3 regions of the Amycolatopsis sp. NPDC051071 genome follow, and region 1 is predicted to be linked to each of the others. Evidence: riboswitches for the same ligand, from Rfam matches in the RefSeq annotation. Region 1 holds a riboswitch; each other region holds the start of a gene.
The links. A riboswitch is a leader RNA that binds a small molecule or an ion and turns the genes downstream of it on or off. The one in region 1 is predicted to bind S-adenosylmethionine.
Positions count from the first base shown of each region.

Region 2: another riboswitch for S-adenosylmethionine. It lies ahead of AB0M65_RS05635 (ATP-binding cassette domain-containing protein); the one in region 1 lies ahead of thrC (threonine synthase).
Region 3: another riboswitch for S-adenosylmethionine. It lies ahead of AB0M65_RS11875 (aminotransferase class V-fold PLP-dependent enzyme); the one in region 1 lies ahead of thrC (threonine synthase).

Region 1 is NZ_JBFBBY010000011.1:48,019-51,947, forward strand. It holds gene rpsT (30S ribosomal protein S20) at 300-560, shown strand; gene holA (DNA polymerase III subunit delta) at 614-1,597, opposite strand; SAM riboswitch class I at 1,733-1,865, shown strand; gene thrC (threonine synthase) at 1,877-3,142, shown strand; gene AB0M65_RS06080 (ComEC/Rec2 family competence protein) at 3,160-3,929, opposite strand, start outside.
Region 2 is NZ_JBFBBY010000010.1:66,706-70,634, reverse strand. It holds gene AB0M65_RS05645 (ABC-F family ATP-binding cassette domain-containing protein) at 1-592, opposite strand, end outside; gene AB0M65_RS05640 (4-(cytidine 5'-diphospho)-2-C-methyl-D-erythritol kinase) at 660-1,625, opposite strand; gene AB0M65_RS05635 (ATP-binding cassette domain-containing protein) at 1,747-2,757, opposite strand; SAM riboswitch class I at 2,970-3,060, opposite strand; gene rsmA (16S rRNA (adenine(1518)-N(6)/adenine(1519)-N(6))-dimethyltransferase RsmA) at 3,373-3,929, opposite strand, start outside.
Region 3 is NZ_JBFBBY010000026.1:31,979-35,907, reverse strand. It holds gene AB0M65_RS11890 (helix-turn-helix domain-containing protein) at 1-290, shown strand, start outside; gene AB0M65_RS11885 (potassium/proton antiporter) at 402-1,880, shown strand; gene AB0M65_RS11880 (hypothetical protein) at 2,026-2,211, shown strand; SAM riboswitch class IV at 2,373-2,487, shown strand; gene AB0M65_RS11875 (aminotransferase class V-fold PLP-dependent enzyme) at 2,521-3,897, shown strand; gene AB0M65_RS11870 (hypothetical protein) at 3,917-3,929, shown strand, end outside.

The DNA of each region.
Region 1 (3,929 bases):
CCGTCAGATGAACGGCGGCGCTTCCGGCCCCGCCGATGGTGCCGCTCGGACCGGCCCCGCCTGTCCCTGATTGTGTGTTTCCTGAGCGGGCAGGCGGCGGAACCCTAGGCACTACGATCTTCACCGTACCGCAGCAACCCACCCGGAGGGGGCCGCGTTCCGCCCCGGGACGGCTGTTAAGCTGGCCCCTCGTCGCCGTGTGGCATTCCGTCATGGAGGAAACCCGCGCCGCTCCCGAGCGCGCTGGGCCGGTCACAGCGCGGTGGCGAACCACCGAGAGATCCAAGAGGAGCGCCCCCGTGGCCAACATCAAGTCGCAGATCAAGCGCATCACCACCAACGAGAAGGCGCGTCAGCGCAACCAGGCGATCCGGTCCTCGGTGAAGACCGCGATCCGCAAGTTCCGTGAGGCCGCCGACTCCGGCGACAAGGCCAAGGCCCTGGAGCTTCAGAAGGACGCGGCCAAGAAGCTGGACAAGGCCGTGACCAAGGGCGTCCTGCACGCCAACCAGGCCGCCAACAAGAAGTCCGCGATCGCGAAGCGCGCGAACTCTCTCTGATCGGCTTTAGAAAGGGCCCCGGCGACGCGAGTCGCCGGGGCCCTTTCGTATGTTCAGCGACCGACGCCTTGGGCCTCGACGACTTCGAGGACTGCCCGCTCCAGCGCGTATTCCGGATCGGCGGCGACACCTTTGACTTCGGCGTTGAGCCGGGCGACGACCCGCATCGCGGTGGCGAGACCGTCCTGGCCCCACCCTCGGGCCTGCCCCTGTGCCTTACGGACCTTCCACGGCGGCATCCCCAGCTCACCCGCCATCTGGTTCGGGTTCCCGCGACCAGCGCCGGACACCCGCGCGATGGTGCGGACGGCGTCGGCGAGGGCATCCGCGACCAGCACATGCGGCACTCCCAGCTGCATCGCCCAGCGCAGTGACACCAGCGCCGCCGTCCTGTCTCCCGCGACGGCCTTCTCGGCGACGGCGAACCCGTTCACGTCCGCACGACCCCGGTGATAGCGGCGCACGGCCTGTTCGTCGACCGTTCCCCCGGCGTCCGCGACGAGCTGGGTCGCGGCCGACGACAACTCGCGAAGATCCGAACCGACGGCATCGATCAACGCGAGCACGGCCGCGCCGTCGATCTTCCCGCCGACCCGGCGAACCTCGTTGCGGACAAAGGATTCCCGCTCAGCGGCCTTCGTCAGTTTCGGGCACTCGACGACCTCCGCCCCGGCCTTCTTCAGTGCCGCGGGCAGCGCCTTCGCGGCCTTGCTCCGGCCGCCTCCGCTGTGCACGACGACGAGCACGATGCCGTCGGCGGGGGCTTTGACGTAGGCCATCACCCCGTCGGCGAGCTCCTGCGAGATGTCCTGCGCGGATTCGAGGACGATGACCCGGTCCTCGGCGAACAGCGAAGGACTGACCATCTCCGCGAGTGCGGGGACTGTGAGGTCCGACACCCGGATCCGCGAGAGATCCGCCGTCGGATCGGCCGCTTTGGCCGCGTCGGAAGCGCTGCGGATCGCGCGTTCGATCAGCAGCTCTTCCTCACCGAGGACCAGTACCAGCGGCGATGGGGCGGAAGCTTGCGTCGTCACGGTCACGATCCTGCCACTCCTCCTCTCGTGTGCTTTCTCCGGTGATGTGTTCCGGACACGGTGGCCCCACCCGAGGCCCATGTCGTACGGTGTTGGCGAGGCGACGCGATTACACGCGTGCCGACAATTGAATACCGCTCATCCAGAGGGGCAGAGGGAACGGCCCGATGAAGCCCCGGCAACCGGCGTCAGCCTGTCATCCCGCGATCGCGGGGTAGCTGACGAACACGGTGCCAATTCCGGCCCGCCCAGGCGGGGCAGATGAGGAAGGACCTCGCGATGACCGCAACCCTCGGCACGACCTCCACCACCAAGACCCCGGATCTCGGACCGGCCGTCGAACTGGTGTCGAAGGAAGAGGGACACCGGCAGCCACTCGCCCCCGAATTCGTCTCCGCGGAGGACTTCTCGCCGCTCGAGGTCGCCTACGACTTCGGCCGCGTGCGCCGCGAAGACATCGAAGCCGGGCCGAAGAACATCTGGCGCTACAAGAAGCTCCTCCCGGTGCCCTCGAACGTCGAGGAGATCCCCAACACCGAACCCGGCGCCACCCGGCTCATCCAGGCCGACAGGCTCGCGAAAGCGTTGGGTGTCAAGAAGGTTTGGGTCAAGGACGACACCGGTAACCCGACCCACTCGTTCAAGGACCGCGTGGTCGCCGTCGCACTGGCGGCCGCCCGCGAATTCGGGTTCGAGGTGCTCGCCTGTCCGTCGACCGGCAACCTGGCCAACGCGGTCGCCGCCGCGGCGGCCCGCGCCGGCTGGCGGTCGGTCGTGCTGATCCCGAAGACCCTCGAGCGCGCCAAGATCCTCACCACCGCCGTGTACGACGGCGACCTGATCGCGGTCGACGGCAACTACGACGACGTGAACCGGCTCGCCACCCAGCTCGCCGCCGAGCAGGAGAGCTGGGCGTTCGTCAACGTGAACGTCCGGCCCTACTACTCCGAAGGCTCCAAGACACTGGCCTTCGAGGTCGCCGAACAGCTCGGCTGGCGGCTTCCCCCGCAGATCGTGGTGCCGATCGCCTCCGGTTCCCAGCTCACCAAGGTGGACAAAGGATTCCGCGAGTTCGGCCAGCTCGGCCTCGTCGACGAAACGCCCTACAAGGTGTTCGGCGCGCAGGCCACCGGCTGCTCCCCCGTCTCGGCCGCCTTCCGCGCGGGCCACGACGTCATCCAGCCGGTCAAGCCCGACACGATCGCCCGGTCGCTGGCGATCGGCAACCCGGCCGACGGCCCCTACGTCCTCGACGTGGTCAACCGCACCGGCGGCGCGATCGAAGACGTCACCGACGAAGAGGTCGTCGAGGGCATCCGGCTGCTCGCCCGTACCGAAGGCGTCTTCACCGAGACCGCCGGCGGGGTCACCGTGGCGACCGCCAAGAAGCTCATCGAAACCGGCAAGCTCAACCCGGACGAGGAGATCGTCTTGCTGATCACCGGTGACGGCCTCAAGACCCTCGACGCCGTCGAGGACAAGGTCGGCCCGAAGGCCACCGTCAGCGCCTCGGCCGACGCGGTCCGCGAAGCCCTCGGCATCTGAGTTCCCGCCGGCCCGCCTCAAGAACGAGGCGGGCCGCGGGGCTCACCGCGGCGCACCAGGGCGAGCCCTCGCGTGTCGGTGACGACAGCGGTGTCGCCGTCCGTGTCCGTCCTGGCGATCGACGCGCCGACGGCCGTCAGATTGTCCAAAGTGGACTTGTTCGGATGCCCGTACGTGTTCCCGGCGCCGACGCTCACCAGCGCCGCCCGTGGTGCGACGGCGTTGAGGAAATCCGGTGCCGTGTACCGGCTTCCGTGGTGCGGGACCTTCAGGATCTCGGCGTGCAGGTCCGCGCCTTCGGCCATCAGGTCGGCCTGCGCGGCGAGTTCGACGTCGCCGGTGAGCAGGATCCGGCCGGCCGGAGTCGCGGCTCGCAGGACGACCGAACCGTTGTTGATCACCGTGCCATCTTGTTCGACCGCCGATCTTCGCGTGACGTAGCGCGGCCCGAGGACGTCCAGGGAGAGCCCCGGCCAGTCCAGTCGTTGCCCGATTCCCAGTTCCAGCAAGGGGATCCCGCGACGTGCGGTCTCGTTGGCGACCTGCTGCCACGCCCACGCGGGAGCCCGGCCCGGCCCGACGGCGACCGCCCCGACCGAGCGGCCTTCGAAAACGGACTCGAGACCGCCGATGTGATCGGCGTGCAGATGACTCAGCACGATCAGCGGAACCCGGTCCACACCGAGCCGGCTCAGGCACTCATCCACCGGCCCCGGCTCCGGCCCGGTGTCGACCACTACCGCCCTCCCGTGCTCCGCCGTGGCGAGAACGACGGCATCTCCCTGCC
Region 2 (3,929 bases), on a different contig from region 1:
TACCGTTGGTGACCTCCCAGGTCACACTCGCGACCGTATCGAGGAACCACCGGTCGTGGGTGACGACCACGACCGCGATCCTGCGGTTGAGCAGGTGATCCGCGAGCCAGCGCACACCTTCGACGTCAAGGTGGTTGGTCGGTTCGTCGAGGACCACGAGGTCGAGTTCACCAGTGAGGGCAGCCGCCAATGCGACACGGCGGCGTTCGCCACCGGACAGGTTCGCCGTCGATGTCTCGACTCCGAGGGCGGTTATCCCCAGACCGTCCATAATGGACCTGACTCGGGCGTCAGCGGCCCACTCGTGCTCCGCACCATAACGCTCCAGCACGACGTCGCCGATGGTGCTGCCGCCAGGAAGTTCGGTCCGTTGCGTGACGACTGCCATCCGCAAGCCGCGGACTTGGCTCACACGTCCCGTATCCGGCTCACTGATCCCCGCGAGGACCTCCAGCAGCGTCGTCTTCCCACCCCCGTTGAGACCGACGACACCGATGCGCTGTCCCTCGGCCACACCGAGCGAAACACTGTCGAGCAGCGGGCGCACCCCGTAGGACTTGCTCACCGACTCCAGGTTGACCAAGTTGGCCATGCCTCAGCCGATCCTTTCCAAAAAGCTTGCACCACAACGAATTGGTCGATGTCCATTCCGGACATCCTCATGCGTGCACTCGCGGCGGCGCCGGCCGCGGCGCGTCATCCCCGCCAACCAGGCGAGCGCCGGGAACCGGCCCATGCGCGACCCGCACCGTGCGACACACACCCGCACCGGACAACTCGGCCGCGACCTCGACCGCGGACTGCGCGTCAGCGCACAGAAATGCGCAGGTCGGGCCAGACCCGGACACGGTGCCCGCGAGCGCGCCCGCGTTCACCCCCGCCCTCAACGTGCGACGCAGCCCGGGACGCAATGAGACAGCGGCCGCCTGAAGGTCGTTGCCCAGGAGCAACGCCAGCTGCCGCGGGTCACCGGACGCCAGTGCTTCGACTACCGGAGCGTGCGAACCGATCCGCGGCGGGCTGCCCTCTTCACGCAACCTGTCCAGTTCTCCGAACACCCGAGGAGTCGAAAGACCACGCTGGTCGAACGCCAGAACCCAATGGAACGTATGCCTCGACAAGACCGGTACCAGCTGCTCACCGCGGCCGGTACCCAACGCGGTCCCGCCATAGAGCGCGAAAGGAACATCGCTGCCGAGCTTGGCCGCGATGCCGGCTAGTTCGTCACGGGCGATATCAAGCTTCCAGAGCGACGCGAGCCCCACCAAGGTCGCTGCCGCGTCGGCGCTGCCCCCGGCCATCCCCCCTGCCACCGGGATGCCTTTGCGAAGCACCACCCGGACCTTGGATTCACCGTCCGACTTGCCGACGTGGGCGGCCAGCGCCTGCGCCGCCTTCCATGCGAGGTTGTTGGCCCCGGTCGGTACGGAACCTTCACCCTCGCCATAGACCTCGACGCCGGGCTCCTCGGTGACCGCGACGGTCACCTCGTCGGTCAGCGAAAGCGCCTGGAACACGGTCACCAGCTCGTGGTAGCCATCCGGGCGTACGTCACCGACCGCCAGGTGGAGGTTGACCTTGGCGGGAACCCTGACGGTGACTGGGGGCGGTACGACGGCGAGCACGGCTCAAGCCTACGTGGCCGCTCCACTTGTGCCGCCATCAGGAGAAAGCTGAACAGGACGAGTCAGATGCGAACGAGCCGCCCGAGACGGTTTCGTCCTGGGCGACCCGTTCACGAGAAAATCAGGCAGCGACACCCTGCGGTCCGCGGACCGGGTGGGTCACGTGGCCGCCGCGTTCGGCGATCCACGCGAGCGCGGCATCAGCGTGCTCACCGCGCACGCCGAGCCGGAAACGGCCGACCGGGGTGTCGCCGATCCGAGTCAAGCCGCCGCCGATGGTGGCGAGTTCGACGTCAAAGCGACCGGCGGCCTCAGGCAGCAGTGCTCCGACCGACGCGAAACCGACCAGCACGACGTCCACGGCTCGGTCGTATTTCGAGACCTGCGCCCTGCTGGTCTCGATCGTCGGCAGCAGGGCCTGCGCGGTCCGGCTGTTCGGGTCGGAGACCAGGTCGAGCACGGTTCCACGTTCGATGACCGCGCCAGCCTCCAACACTGCCACGTCATCGCAGACACGGCGAACCACACTCGCGTCGGGAGTAGTGAGCAACACGGTGACGCCGAGCTCGGCACGCGCGCGGTCGAGCACGGTCAGGACCGCTCCGGACTCTTCGGGCCGAATACCCGCGGTCGGGTCGTCGGCAAGGAGCACGGAAGGACCGGCGGCCAGAGCCTTGGCGATGGCCACCCGGCGCAGCTGCCCCTCGGACAGTTCTCCCGGCCGCTGACCCGCGCGCTGGGTGAGTCCGACCAGGTCGAGCAGGTTGCCGACCCGATTCCGACGCTGTGGCCCATCCAGCCCGAGCTGCTCCAGCGGCGACGCGATGTTCCCGGCGATGGTGCGCTCGGTGAGCAGTTCCGGTTTGGTGCTCACGACGCCGACCTGCCGACGTATCTCTCGCAGGCGGCGGCCGTCAAGGGTTCCCGTGTTGAGGCCGTCGAGACGGACTACGCCTCGGTCAGGACGCTCCTGAAGGCCGATGCAACGAGCGAGGGTCGACTTGCCGGAGCCGGCCGGACCGACGACTCCGAACAGCGAGCCGGCCTGGATGTCCACGCTGACGTCGCGCAGTGCGACGACGGGATTTCCATTGAGGGGGAAGGACTTGGACAAGTTTTCGACAGTGATCACGAAGGGCTCCATGCACATGGGGCGCTGCTTCTTTCGAGCGCGCCAACCGTCACCGAGTAACCGTCCAGAACGGACGGTTTTCAGAAGAAAAGAGGAAGAACTCAGGCAGTAACGGTGGAGCGTCGACACGCACTTACCGAGCGGCGACCTTCGTCTACGACACGTCGCCTGGTCAGCAGGAGTGGGTGGGTGACCCTGTTCATTAGGCACAGCCTCCATCGGTCCTGGCTGTAGCACCTGCCCTGTGGAGGGTGGTTGCTGCGACTTCGGCGAGCCAGGTCTCTCAGTCGCTCGGGATGGTTCACTGAGTAAAACCGATCCCACTGGATGAAAGCAAGCGTGTAGGCGCAGATCACACGTCTGGTCGCGTCCATAATACAGGATCCAGTGCCCATATTATGGGAACCGGCGGCCATTTCGAATTCACACCGAGGCCGCTGCCTGCACAGACAGGTCGGGAAGACGCTCATCGATAAGAGGACTTATGCCGTCGTGCTGACCTCGGTCAACGCTCGCATCAGCGCGGCGCCGACCACAATCACCACGTTATGGAACAAGGTTCCCTCGGCGTCACGACACGGCTGCCTCAACGCGGCCTGTCATGACTCACGGCGGTCAGTCGGTCGCGGCGGCGATACGAGCGAACTGATGAACGTCCAATTGCTCCCCGCGGGTCTTGGGGTCGATGCCCGCTTTCGCGAGCAACTCGCCCGCGCGTTCAGCCGAGCCAGCCCAGGTGGCCAACGCTGCCCGCAACGTCTTTCGCCGCTGCGAGAATGCCGCGTCGACGACCGCGAACAGCCGCTTACGGCTCACGGCTGTCACGACTGCGTCACCACGTTCGAAGGCGACCAGCGCGGAGTCCACGTTCGGCACAGGCCAGAACACTGATCGGGGCACCGCGGCGACCTTGCGTGCCTTCCCGTACCACGCGAGCTTGACGCTCGGCACGCCGTAAGTCCTGCTTCCCGGCCCGGCCGCCATCCGGTCAGCCACCTCGGTCTGGACCATCACGAGCCCGCTGGTCAGCGAAGGCAGCTCAGCGAGCAGATGAAGCACGACGGGAACAGCGACGTTGTAAGGCAGATTCGCGACAAGCGCCGACGGTTGTTCGGGCAAATCCCCCGCCGTCACCCGCAGAGCATCCGCCCCGACGACCGTCAGCCTTTCGG
Region 3 (3,929 bases), on a different contig from region 1:
GGCTGATCGACGAGGCCGACGGCCTCACGCTGACCGGCCGCGGCCGCGAGGTGCTCGGGTCGCTCGGGGTGGAGATCGCCGGCAGCCGCCGTCCGATGCTGCGCGACTGTCTGGATTGGACGGTCCGCCGTGATCATCTGGCCGGCCGTGTCCCGGCGGCGTTACTGTCTCACGGAGTGCGTGCCGGCTGGTTGTCCCGTGAGGGTAACCGCGCGGTGAAAGTCCTGCCCGCGGCGGAAGAACCGTTCGCGGAACTGGGTGTCGACCTCGTGGCACTGCGGAGTCCGTAAAGGACAATCTGTAACACAGGCTATCCGGACGGTTTTCGACCGGTACACCGTCGAGTGACGCTGACCGCCTCACTATTCTGGAGCCCTCACGGCGACCGGACGGGAGGCGACATGGAGCAGCTCCCGCTCGTCCTGGGTACCGGTGGCGCGGTGCTCCTCGTCGCCGTGATCGCCGTCCGGGTGTCGATCAGGGTCGGCCTTCCCTCGCTGCTGCTCTACCTGGGCATCGGCGTCCTGCTCGGGGAAGCCGGGTTCGGCATCCAGTACGACAACCCCGGGCTCACCCAGTCGCTCGGCCTCGCCGCGCTGGTGATGATCCTGTCCGAAGGTGGCCTCACCACTCGCTGGGCGGCCGTCAAACCCTCACTGGGCATCGGAATCGCACTGTCCACAGTGGCCGTCGCGGTGAGTATCGCGGTCACCGGCGCCGCACTGCACTGGTTGCTGGGCCTCGATTGGCGGATGGCGTTGCTGTGGGGCGCGGTACTCGCGTCGACCGACGCCGCCGCGGTGTTCTCGGTACTGAGATCGGCGGGTGTCGGGAAACGGCTCGTCGGCGCGCTGGAGATCGAGTCGGGGATCAACGACGCCCCCGCCTACATCGCCGTCGTCGTACTCGCCGAGGGCACGACCGTCGACTGGTCGCTGCCGCTGCTCGTGGTCTACGAACTCGCCGCCGGACTGGTGATCGGACTGGCCTTCGGCTGGATCGGCGCGCAGGCGCTGCGGCGGGCGGCGCTCCCGGCCACCGGTCTCTACCCGCTGGCCACGGTCGCCGTCTGCGTCGTGGCGTATTCGAGCGGGCAGCTGGCACACGCCTCCGGACTGCTCGCCACCTATGTCGCGGCCCTGGTGCTGGGGAATTCGAAGCTGCCGCATCGATCGGACACGCTTTCCTTCGCCGAGGGGCTCGGCTGGCTCGCGCAGATCGGCCTGTTCGTGCTGCTCGGCCTGTTCGCCTCGCCGGGCCGGATCTTCGAAAGCCTGGTTCAGGGCCTGGTCGCGGGTGCCGTCGTGCTGCTGCTCGCCCGTCCTCTTTCGGTGGTGCTCTCGGCCCTCCCGTTCAAGGTCCCCTGGCGAGATCAGGTGTTCCTGTCCTGGGCCGGGCTACGCGGGGCCGTGCCGATCGTGCTCGCGCTGATCCCGCTTTCGTCCGGGGTGCCAGGCGCGCAGGAACTGGTCGACGCGGTATTCGTGCTGGTCATCGTGCTGACCCTGCTCCAAGGGGCGACGCTGACCCCGCTCGCGAAAGTCCTCGGGCTGGCGCAGGGCTCGGAAGCACACGAGATCGACGTCGACTCCGCCCCGCTCGACGAGATGGGCGCCGAACTGCTGCAGGTCCGCATCAACTCCGGATCGAAGATGCACGGCGTCTACCTGGCCGAACTGCGGCTGCCGGTCGGGGCGACGATCAGTCTTCTCGTCCGCGACGGCACCGGCTTCACCCCCAGCAAGAACACCCGGCTCCAGGAACGCGACCAGCTACTCGTCGTGACCACCTCCGACGCGCGCGACGCGGCCGAACGACGCCTGCGAGCCGTCGACCGGGCCGGTCGCCTCGCCAGGTGGAAGGGTGAATCCGGCCAGTAGGCACGAACGGGCACCAGCTGTTCGTCGGTTGATCTCAGAAACTTCTTCCCCTTTGTGCTCCTTTTGGATTACTTTGCCAGTAATCGATTCCCTCGAATGGGTGAGCGTTGCGGGTTAAGGGGTACATAGGGTGACGAAATTTCCTATGCGGTTCGCTGGCCTGGGGGTGGCGACCGTCCTCGTCGGGGTGATCTTCTCGGCGCCGGTGGCGGCCGCCGCCGGCGGGTTCCCGGCGTTCGGCGTGCCGTTCGAGACCGGGCAGCCGGTTCACTCGGCAAGCATCCACCCGGACAACGGGACCTCTCGCGTCGGTGACTCGCGCGACTTCTGACCTCCCGCGTTTAGTCCTCTAGTTGCGGTACTTGCACGTACAACTACCGCAACCAGAGGACTGAACGCGGGTTCTCTTCGCTTGCGGAAGGCGTGAGCGGCGTCTCAACATGCGGGCAAGGGGTGGCTTGATCGCCCGGACATCCGCTAACTTCGTCTTTAGGTCACGAGTGTCAGCGTCAAGCCCCGGCTAGCTGACCGGCAACCCTCCTTCCGCGGTGGGGTGCCCCGGGTGAGGACCAGGCTCGTCGCGCGGTGCGACGGGCAAGCGCGGGATCCTCGTCGGGGTCCCCTGGCCCGGAGGATGACGATGACACTCGCTCTCGAACGCACCAGCACCCCCGCCACTGACGGGGAAACCGCGGCGGCAACTGTTGCCACACACGAAATCCCGACGGTCGCCGGTGCCGGGCTGCGGGTCCCGCTGGTCACCGGCGGCGACATCGGATACGCCAACCTCGACCACGCGGCGAGCGCGCCCTGTCTGGACAAGGTGCGTGACGCGGTCGACGAGTTCCTTCCCTGGTACGCCAGCGTGCACCGCGGTGCAGGGTTCGCTTCGCAGGTCTCCACCAAGCTTTACGAGCGCACGCGGGGAATCCTGCGGAACTTCGTCGACGCGCGATCGACCGACACCGTCGTGTTCACCCGCAACACCACCGATTCCTTCAACCTCCTGGCACGCAGCCTGCCGAAGCACACTTCCGTCGTCGTGTTCGACACCGATCACCACGCCGCTTTGCTGCCGTGGAAGGGTCCGAATGTGCGCCGGATCCAGACCCCGCGCACGCGGCTCGCGGCAGTGTCCGCTGTGGACGAAGCGCTCGCCGACTGCCCGCAAGGGCCGCGGCTGGTCGTCATCACCGGCGCGTCCAACGTGACCGGGGAACTGTTGCCGGTCAAGGAGATCGCCGCCGTCGCGCGCCGCCACGGCGCCCGGATCGCACTCGACGCCGCGCAGCTGGCGCCGCACCGCAAGATCTCCGTGCGCAAACTGGACGTCGACTACATCGCGCTCTCCGGCCACAAGTTGTACGCGCCTTTCGGTGCCGGTGCGCTGATCGGCCGCGCCGACTGGCTGCGTGCCGCCCAGCCGTACCTCGCCGGTGGTGGCGCCACGAAACTCGTCACCCGCGACTCCGAAGACTTCGGCGTCGTCTGGAACGCCGGAGCCGAGCGGCACGAAGCCGGTTCCCCCAACACTGTCGGTGTCTACGCCCTCGGTGTCGCCTGCGAGACGCTGGCCGAAAACTGGGACGCGATCGTCGCCCATGAGGACGAACTGCTCGCACGGCTGCGTCGCGGTCTCGCCGGCATCCCCGGTTTCGCCGAACTGCGGTTGTTCGACGCGCCGGTGGACCGGGTCGGCACGCTGAGCTTCATCGTCGACGGCTTCGAGCCCGGCTGGCTCGCGGCGGTCCTGTCCGCGGAATACGGCATCGGTGTGCGGGACGGCGCGTTCTGCGCGCATGTCGCGACCAAACGGCTGATCGCGGCCGCCGGTTCGGCGGGCCAGCAGGCCGTCCGGGTCAGCCTCGGCCTCGGCAGCACCGCCGAGCACGTCGACCGGGTGGTGCTGGCACTGCGCCAGATCGTCGCCCGCGGCGCCCGCTGGCAGTACGAGAAGCCCGAAGGCCGCTGGGTTCCGGAAGGGGATCCGCGGGAGCTTCCCCCGTTCTGCGCCTGACCCACTATCCTCACCCCGCATGGGGAACGAGC